Regions from separate parts of the Mesorhizobium sp. M1143 genome, predicted to be linked through region 1. Evidence: predicted binding sites of a transcription regulator. Region 1 holds the regulator's gene; each other region holds the start of a gene.
The links. Region 1 encodes LexA, which represses DNA repair genes until DNA is damaged. Its sites were predicted from a motif close to TGTTCNNNNTGTGTTCNG; they were not measured.
Positions count from the first base shown of each region.

Region 1 (3,273 bases):
GCTGATCTCCGAGTTCCACCGGCATGTTGAACCAGCCGGCGGTGTTCCAGGCGCGAATGAGGTCGTGCGCCCATTCCTGCGTGGCGGCCTGCTGCAGTTCGCTGAAGACGACCGCTGACGCGGCGCCCAGGGAATTGCCGTCGAGATAAATCACGCCTTGCGGCAAGACAAAGCGTTCACGCATGGAGCGCAGCGGATCGGCGGCATCCATTGCTTCGATTGTAGCGAGATCGGGTGTCGTGCTCATGATCCGGCGCCCCTCCATGGACAAACGCGCGCGGCGGAGCCTGCCGCCCAAACATGCCGGCGATCTTGAGTGGTCGCCCTTGAACTGTCAAACATTATATATAATTCACCCATTGAAAGGCTTTGATATATAATGATCCGCCCGAGCGTTTATGTCTGATGGATCACGATGCTGGATGACGAGCAGACCTCGAAGACGGAAGTGGCCTATCGCCTGCTCAGGCGCGATATTCTTGCGACCCGGCTGGCGCCTGCCGCGCCGTTGAAGCTGAGCACGCTGCGCAACACCTACGGCATCGGCTGGACGCCGTTGCGCGAGGCGCTGTCGCGGCTGGAGGCGGAACGGCTTGTGACCGCCATCAGCAACCGCGGGTTTGCGGTCGCTCCCGTCTCTCGGGCGGAGCTCGAGGATTTGGCGCGTGCGCGGCTGGTGGTCGAACTGCCCCTGCTGGTGGAATCGATCGAGAAGGGCGACCGTGAGTGGGAAGACGCGGTCGTTGCCGCCCACTATCGTCTCTCACGGTGCGGGTCTGTTCTCGACGATCCATCGGATGATGCGGTCGACGCGTGGTACGAAAAACACGATGCCTTCCATGCGGCGCTGCTCAGTGCCGCGACATCCAGCTGGCTGCTGCGCTTCAATGCAACGATTTCCGACCAATTGCATCGCCATCACCGCTTTCTGGGTCTGGCCCCGACGCTGCGCGCCGCCGCCGGCCGCACGGACGGACACCGGAAGGCCGTGGCGGCCCTGCGCGACGCCGTGGCGATCGAACACCATACCGCCCTGATGGAAGCGGCCCTCGATCGCGACGTCGAACGTGCGAAAACTCTGATGACCGCTCACATCGGCTACACGCTGCGGGTCTATGCCCAGAGAGAACCCCGCGCGGATGCTGCGCAGCCCCGTCCGAAAAGGAAGCGGCGATCGTAGCCGACGACGCAGGGCACTTTGTCTTCGTTTCACCCCGTTGCTGGCAACTGGGCGCAGGCGGCGCTCGCAGCGCCGAACGTTACGCTGAACAAAACGTCAACACATTCATTAAACTTTAAAAGGTTGCGGAACACAACTGGAACAGATAGTGTTTGTTCTGGGTTTGTTTTTTCTGATTCTGGTTTCAGAACCCTTGGGGGCCGCGATGCTGACGCGCAAACAACATGAGCTTCTGATGTTCATCCATGAACGCCTGAAGGAGAGCGGAATCCCGCCGTCCTTCGACGAGATGAAGGAAGCGCTCGACCTCGCCTCCAAGTCCGGCATCCACCGCCTGATCACGGCGCTTGAGGAGCGCGGTTTCATTCGCCGGCTGCCGAACCGGGCGCGCGCGCTGGAAGTGCTGCGGCTGCCCGACTCGATCGCACCAGGCCTCAACGCGGCGAGGAAGTTTTCGCCGAGCGTCATTCAGGGCAGTCTTGGTCAAGCCGGCCAAGGGCAAGGCGGCCAAGGACAAGGCGGGATGGGCCAAGGCGGGATGGGCCAAGGCGGTCTCGGCCGCCAGATCAAGGCGGGCTCGCCGTCGCGTTCGATGTCTGCCGGCAATGACGATGCCGTTTCCGCGATTTCAATCCCGGTGATGGGACGCATCGCCGCCGGCGTGCCGATCGACGCCATCCAGCATCAGACCCATTCGATCTCGGTGCCGCCCGACATGATCATGGGCGGTGAACACTACGCGCTCGAGGTCAAGGGCGATTCGATGATCGAGGCCGGCATTTTCGATGGCGACACGGTCATCATCCGCAATGCCGACACAGCCAGCCCCGGCGAGATCGTGGTGGCGTTGGTCGACGATGAGGAAGCGACCCTGAAACGCTTCCGCCGCAAGGGCGCCTCGATCGCCCTGGAAGCCGCCAACCCGGCCTACGAGACCCGCATTTTTGGACCGGACAGGGTGAAGGTGCAGGGCAAGCTTGTCGGATTGATCCGGCGCTACTGAGCCGGCTTGGGTTTGTACTTTTCACGCTGGTTGTAAGGCGGCAGGCCGCGCGCGTCGCGGGAGAAGCGGCGTTGCTCGTGCCAGGGGCGATACGGCTTGTCGACGGCGAACCGGATGGTTGGCGCTGCCGCTGCCGATTGCGGATCGAAGAAGACGGCGGCGCTGCCGTCGCGGGCCAGCTGTTTCTTCGTCACGACCAGGACCAGCGGGTCGCGGCACGGATTGTAGGCGGTGGCGTCATCGATGACGATCAGGCTCGCGAAGGCACAGGCCGGCCGCGCCGTCTTGCGGTCTTTCGCAAGAGCTACAATGGCTCCGGAAGGGTGTCGAGCGATACAGAGATCGCCGGTGCAATAGAAGGGCGAGCCGGGCGGCAGATCGAGCGGATCGAGATCGAACCGCGTATCTGTTGCCTCGAAAATCTCGGGCGGGATAATGGTTTCGGCCCGCAGCGCCCGTTTCCAATTGTCCGTGGTGAATTCGTTGGAGCGTTCGCGGTTGAGGGCGAGTTCGCCGCCACCGATCTGCATGGCCACCAAATGTGCGTCCTCGGATATGAGCACGTCGGGCGTAAGCACCTGCGGCACCGTCAACAGGCCGGCCAGCGCGAAAGGCACGGCCGCCAGCCTGAGCCAGGTGGTGGCCATGGTGGCGATGACGAGGGCGACTGCCACCAACAGCACCGAGCGGATGGAGATCAGCCCGACGGCGTCGACCGGCGAGCGCTCGGAAATCCAGGCCGATATAGCGATCATCGCCATCAGACCCTTGCCCATCACATAGAGGAACGGCCCGTCGGCGCCGAACGGCATCGCCAGTGCGCTGAGCACGGCAAAGGGCATGACGATCAACGAAACAATCGGCATCACGGCCAGATTGGCGATCAGGCTGAGCGGCGACACACGCTGAAAATGCCAGATGGCGAACAGCAAGGTTGCACTGCCGGCGATGATCGAGGTCATGGCGAGGCCGCCCATGGCCAGCGCGAATTTTCGCGACAGGAAGCCGACGAAGGAGCGCTTTGCCAGCGGCGTTCTCACCTTGTCGGCGCGGTAATCGGCCCAGCCGGCATAGGCGCCGACAAGGGCGG
Region 1 covers NZ_JAMYMJ010000025.1:60,725-63,997, forward strand. Annotated here, with positions in the region: gene kynU (kynureninase) at 1-247, opposite strand, end outside; gene NKH35_RS18090 (GntR family transcriptional regulator) at 416-1,180, shown strand; gene lexA (transcriptional repressor LexA) at 1,386-2,183, shown strand; gene NKH35_RS18100 (ComEC/Rec2 family competence protein) at 2,177-3,273, opposite strand, start outside.

Region 2 (3,273 bases), on a different contig from region 1:
CCAAAGCCCTGTTCCCGGCCAGACGGCACGAGGCGTCGGATAATCGGCTGCTAGACTGCGACCGGCCCGGAGCCGTTACCATTGTCGGCTGTAACCTGCGAGAGCTTGCCCTTCTTGACCAGCACCGGCTTCGAATAGGTCTTCTTCATGCCGCATCTCCAGTGTCAGGCGAGGCCGCCAGATCAGGCGACAGTCCGACTCAACGACTTCACTCGATCGGGCCGGAACCCGCTCCATTGGCGAGCGCCGTAACCTGCGAAAGCTTGCCTTTTTTGACCAGAACAGGCTTCGAATAGGTTTTCTTCATAGTGAATCCTCCAAGCTTACGCGATAATGCCAGACGGATCGGCACTGTCAACCTTCGCGGCGCCGTCGTCCCGTCCCGGGTTTTCTTGGCGCCGATGCGTTAATCGCAAATCCACCTTCATCGAGAAATCGTTGTTCTTGGGCGTGCATGGCGCGGCCGGGTTGCGGTGCGGAAAACGTCCGAAACGGCGGCGGGTCTGGCCTGGTTGGTCGGCCTGGTCAAACAGAGCGGCAATGCAGCGCGGACTGGCCCAGCCTAAACATTGGCCTTGCCGTCGCGCCGCACTCACAGTTCCTTCTCCGCCAGTTCGCGGAAGGCATCGGGAACCGAGCGCCGGGCTTCCAGCGCCACGGCGCCATAGCCGACAGCCTCTCTGCCAAAGCGCTGGCGGATCTTGTCGATGGCGCGGTCGGCGCCAAAGCGCGCCAGGCCTTGCCTGCTGCCGGGCCGCTGCTTTTCATCGGCAAGCCCGAGCGGCAGCTCCAGCTGCAGCTCGGCACTTTCTTCCAGCTGCGACACCGAGATCGCCAGCAGCGAGATGGTCTTCTCCCGAGGGTTGGCGGCCAGCACGCCGCGCACCAGCTCCCCGGCGATTTCGGCCAGCATCGCGGTTGCCGAAATCGGCTGATCGAGCGTCAGCGAGCGTGTGACAGCGTGCAGATCGGCGAAACGCACGCGCACCGTCACCGTGCGCCCGGGCCGTGATTTCGCCCTGAGCCGGCTGGCGACCCGGTCTGCCAGATGCAGCAGGACGGGTCCGAAGATACGCGCCTCGGCCGGCCGTCTGCCAAGCGCCGACTGCGCGCCGGCGGAATGCGACCGCCTGTGGGTTTCGAGCTTTCGCGGGTCGCGGTTCCATGCCAGCGACGCCAGCTTTTCGCCGGCGGCGGGCCCGAGCAATCTTCGCAGCGCCCCACCATGCGTCTTTGCCAACTGGCCGATGGTCTCGATGCCGATCTCGGCCAGCCGCGCTCTGGTCGCCGGGCCGACGCCCCACATCAGCCCGACCGGCAGATCATGCAGGAAGGCAAGTTCGGTGTCCGGATAGACCACCGCCAGCCCGTCGGGCTTGGCCACCTGCGAGGCGATCTTGGCCAGATGCTTGGTGCGCGCCACGCCGATCGAGATCGGCAGGCCGAGCTCTGCCCGGACGCGCCGACGCACCGTGGCGGCGATCTCGGCCGGCGGCCCGAACAGATGCGTGCAGCCGGCGACGTCGGCAAAGGCTTCATCGATGGAAATCCGCTCGACCAGCGGCGTGAAATCGTCGAGCACCTTGATGGCGGCGTCGCCCAGCCGCTGATAGTCGGCGAAATGGCCGCCGACGAAAATCAGTCCGGGGCAAAGCTCGCGCGCGCGTCGTCCGGGCATGCCGCCGCGCACGCCGAAAACCCTGGCTTCGTAGGAGGCGGCAAGCACGACGCCGCCGCCGACGGCGATCGGCTTGCCCCTGAGCGCCGGGTCGAGCAACTGCTCGACCGAGGCGTAGAAGGCGTCGAGGTCCGCATGCAGGATGGTGGGCTCCATCCCGACCGTTCCCTTTGCGGCGTTGCAGCATTAGCCGCGTCTGTTGTGAGAGGCGTTTTTGCCGAACAAATAGAGAACAAACAGGGCCTATTGTCAAGCGAAGCGGTTGTCGCCGGCCGGTCCGTTCCAGATCGGGCTGTCGAGTGCTCCGCCTGGGCATCGGACCTGCGGAACATTGTCTCTCGCCTCAGCGTTCATATCCGCGACGGGACGCTGTTTTTGTGGAGGCCGGTATGGGCCAGTTCGAGATGATCGACCTCGTCAGCGTCGTTGACGCCTGCACGAGCGATCGCGTTGCCGGGCACTGCGTGTCAATGGCCAGGGCGGTAGAGGAGTTGCGAGTGCTGACCGGTGATTTCGTATCGCCGGACGAGACGGTGGCCAACGCGCTGTCGGCAGTGGCGCTGGGGCGCGGCTGCGCGGTGGTGTTCGACGAGCGAGCGGGCGCCGACATCTTGCTGGCGCCATAGCGGGCGGCGCCGGGTTGTGGCAGCCAGAAAAGTCGAACAGCGTGCAAAAAGCTGTGCAGGCATGGCCCCATAAGCGGGGCGTGGAAAAGTTCTGCGCGTGGGTGTATTCTCCAGGTCGCAAGCGGTCGCAGACCGCATAGGGGGAGAAATGACATGCCGAGGGTTTCGGAACTCTTTTTCAAAACTGCCATCTTGTTCCTGATGTTGGGGATTGCGGCCGGCCTGCAGATGGCGATCTCGGGTGACCACGCCGCTTTTCCGGCGCACGCGCATATCAATCTGCTCGGTTGGGTGACGAGCGCCATCTTCGGCGGCTACTACGCGCTCAATCCGCAAAAGGCGGCGCGTCGCATCGCCATGATCCACTACGGGCTCTACACTCTCGGCTTGGTGATCATGCTGCCGGCGCTGTATGTGATGCTGCAGGGAAACCCGGCGTTTGAACCGATCGTCGCCGGCGGCTCGCTCATTGTCGCTGCTGCCGTTCTGGTTTTTGCTTTCGTGGTGTTTTCGCCCGAAACGGCGCGCTCGGTGTCCGGCGTGGTTCCGGCCTCTCGCTGACTGTTCGCGCGCGGCGATCAAAGTCCGACCCGCGTTCGCGACCCGCGACACGGGTTGGCCAGGCCGATGGCCGCAGCCGCTGGCTGCGGTGTCTATCGCCGCGTCGGCGCTTAACATACCCGAGTCCCACCACGTATTATTTCGTGACTATTTGGCGCCGGAACCTTCCCAGATATCGCGCGTTGCGGCGACTGTATTCGCGCTGCCTTATATATAGGCAGCCTTGAGTACGTCCACAGCATGGGTTGGGGGAGGAGCAGGCCACCATGTCGAACAGAGAAATCGGAACGTCGGCCTCACTGGGCCGACGCATCGCCGATCTGAAAGCCAGGATGCGAGACGCCAGCGTTACTGAACACGAGATGCAGACCTTCCAGAAGGTCGCAGCCATCATGGGAGGTGTCGAAG
Region 2 covers NZ_JAMYMJ010000068.1:2,665-5,937, forward strand. Annotated here, with positions in the region: gene NKH35_RS28180 (hypothetical protein) at 51-149, opposite strand; gene NKH35_RS28185 (hypothetical protein) at 209-307, opposite strand; gene dinB (DNA polymerase IV) at 593-1,834, opposite strand; gene NKH35_RS28195 (hypothetical protein) at 2,068-2,304, shown strand; gene NKH35_RS28200 (hypothetical protein) at 2,458-2,865, shown strand; gene NKH35_RS28205 (hypothetical protein) at 3,132-3,273, shown strand, end outside.
Region 2: a site for LexA is predicted at 1,896-1,913, ahead of dinB (DNA polymerase IV). Genes of this name have one in related genera too.

Region 3 (3,273 bases), on a different contig from region 1:
CGGGATTCTTGGGTCGCCTGCCAACCACGAGGGCAGGGCAGGCGCTACTCTCAGAGCAGCATCAGCTGCTCGGTCGCCTTGGCGGCGGCGACAAACTGGTCGGTTCGGAGCGTGCGCCGCTCGGCGTTGAGGCCGAGCCGCTTGGCCGTGATCTCGAAGCGCCGGCCGATCTGCCAGGCATAGGGGCCGGCGCCTTTCATCCGCTTGCCCCATTCCGAATCATAGTCCTTGCCGTCGCGCATCGAACGGATCAGCGACATCACGTGCCGGTAGCGGTCGGGATAGTGGCGCAGCAGCCAGTCCTTGAAGATCGGCGCCACCTCGAGCGGCAGGCGCAGGATGACATAGCCGGCCTCGCGGGCGCCTGCGGCGCGTGCCGAATCGAGGATACGCTCCATCTCCTGGTCGGTCAGGCCGGGAATGATCGGCGCCACCATGACAGAGGCCGGGATGCCGGCATCGGAAAGCTGCCGGATTGCCTCAAGCCGCTTGGTCGGCGTCGACGCGCGTGGCTCCATGGTGCGCGCCAGCATGCGGTCCATCGTCGTCACCGACAACGCCACCTTGGCCAAGCCCCGTTCGGCCATGCGCGACAATATGTCGATGTCGCGCGTCACCAGATGGGATTTGGTGACGATGCCGACCGGATGGCCGCGCGCCTCCAGCACTTCGAGGATCTCGCGCATGATCCGGTATTGTTTCTCGATCGGCTGGTAGGGATCGGTGTTGGTGCCGATGGCGATGGTGCGCGGCTGATAGCCATCCTTCGACAGTTCCTTGTCGAGCAGCCGCGCCGCATCCGGCTTGGCAAACAGCTTCGCTTCGAAATCCAGCCCAGGCGACAGGCCCATGAAGGAATGCGTCGGCCGGGCGAAACAATAGACGCAGCCATGCTCGCAGCCGCGATAGGGGTTGATCGAGCGGTCGAAGGAAATGTCGGGCGATTCGTTGCGGGTGATGATGGTGCGCGGCTTCTCGACCTGCACTTCGGTCTTGAACGGCGGCAATTCCTCCAGCGAATTCCAGCCGTCGTCGAACACATGCCGGCTGACCGGCTCGAACCGGCCGGACGGGTTGATGCCAGCGGAACGGCCGCGGTTGCGATCCGGACGGACGCGCATGCCGCTCTGTTCGATCATCGCATTGGCCATCTCGGCTCGCCCTGCTCCGAAAGCAGCAATGTCCGCACGCACGATATGTTCCATTTTGGCCCTTTCCCAAGGACTGTCGGCTGGCTGTCGAATCGCTCTGTTCATGAAAATAATCCTATTTCGCTGATGAGAACAAAGCAAGAACTTTTTAGTTGGACCATGCAAAACTGGCGCTGCGCCGGGCTTTCCGCTATTCGGCTAAAAATGCTCAGCGTTCTCATCGAAACCCGGGATGACGAAGAAGGCCTTGCCCGCACGCTCGCCTCATTGATCGGCGGCGCGGTCGAGGGCGTGGTACGCGATGTCATCGTCTGCGACACCGGCTCGACCGACCAGACGCATCGGGTTGCCGATCATGCCGGCTGCCATTTCGTCGCCGGCGGCATCGGCGCGGGAATCAGGCAGGCGAAGGGTGACTGGCTGCTGTTTCTCGAGCCGGGCGCAAGGCTGGCCGACGGCTGGATCGACGACGTCGTCGCTCACACGGCGCGGCAAACCATGCCGGCGCGCTTTTCCCGTGCGCGCGGCAGCCGCACGCCGTTCCTGTCACGGGTGTTTTCGGGCAACCGGGCGCTGGCCGAAGGGCTGGTCATCAGCAAGCGCCAGGCCGCTGCCCTGTCGAAGAACGCGCACAGCGCCGAAGCCCTTGCGCGCGGTCTCGCCACCAGGCGGCTCGACGCCGAAATCTGGCTGGCGCCGAAGAAGTGATGTTTCTCCCTTCTCCCCGTTCCCAGGGAGAAGGGTGCCCGAAGGGCGGATGAGGGGCAGCGTCGGCGTCCCCCCGGAATTGACACTGTCCGCTGCGCCGTCCGGCTTTTTCGCCGCAAAAACCTATTGTGCATTGCACAAAAGCTGACGCGGGATTAGCATTCCGTTGATGCGGGATATCGGGTTTGGGTAGTGCCGGAGCGGTAAGCAAGCGCCGCGTCGTCGTTGCTGCCGTTCATATCTGAGGACCCCGATGAACCTTTCGTCCCCTGACAAATCCGGCGCCCCCAGTCTGGAAGCCATTGCCCGCAACGGCAGCCTGCTCCGCCGCATTGCGGTGCGTATCCCGACCTATCTGTCCGACCTGCGCGAAAATCCCGCATGGCTGCCGATGTTCGTGCTTGCCCGCACCATGCCGGCGCGCAAGCTGCACTGGCTTGGCGCCAAAGCCGCGCGCCCCGCGCAGAGTGCCGGAGCGACGATGTTCAGGGGCGTCGACCTCAAGTCGATCGTCGCGGCGCTGCGCACCGATGGCCTGTTCTCCGGACTGGTCCTTCCGCAGGCAATCCACGAAGAGATCGCCAGCTTTGCTCAGAGCACGCCGTGCTTCGGCAATTTCGACCGCCGGCTCGAATTCATGCCCGGAGAACACGCAGAAGCCGAGAAGCGGTTCGGCCGCTCTTTGCTCAGCGGCCACTATTTCGAGCGCATCCTCGGCTGCAAGGCGGCACTCGCCATCCAGAACGACCCGCTGCTGCTCGACATCGCCCAGCACTATCTGGGCGGGCAGGCAAAGCTGATCACCACGCGTGTCTGGTGGAGCTTTCCGACCGGCGAGGCTTCCGACGCCGACAAGAACCTTGCCTCGCTCGGCAAATATCATTTCGATCTCGACGACTGGCGGATGCTGAAATTCTTCTTCTATCTCAAGCCCTGCGATGCCGGCACCGGCCCGCATGTCTATGTCAAAGGCAGCCACAACAGGCGCAGCCTCAAGCACCAGTTGACGCTGCTGGTCGGCCATCCGGCGCAAGACGTGCTCAAGGTCTATGGCGACGACAGCCCGGTCACGCTGACCGGCGAGGCCGGCCTCGGCTTCGTCGAGGACCCGTTCGGCTTCCACATGGGCACCGTGCCGTCCACCACGCCACGGCTGATGATGGAGGTCGGCTTCGGCGTCTCGCCGCCCTCGCGCCGCCGCTTCCACGGCGAACCGGTCATCCGCTGAGGCCGGAGCGGATCTCGACCGGCATCCAGCGCGCTTGCCGCCGGGCAATGCGACCCTCTTTGTTCTCGGCATCATAGTCCATTGGGACCGGCTCGCGGTTGAACCGCGGCCGGTCATCCAGCGCATTGACGATGACGATCGCTCTCGGTTCGCCGTCGGTGGTCACAGCAGCGACATAGACGCCGC
Region 3 covers NZ_JAMYMJ010000022.1:75,104-78,376, forward strand. Annotated here, with positions in the region: gene NKH35_RS16830 (PA0069 family radical SAM protein) at 51-1,205, opposite strand; gene NKH35_RS16835 (glycosyltransferase) at 1,356-1,859, shown strand; gene NKH35_RS16840 (hypothetical protein) at 2,113-3,087, shown strand; gene NKH35_RS16845 (GFA family protein) at 3,077-3,273, opposite strand, start outside.
Region 3: a site for LexA is predicted at 1,280-1,297, ahead of NKH35_RS16830 (PA0069 family radical SAM protein). Genes of this name have one in related genera too.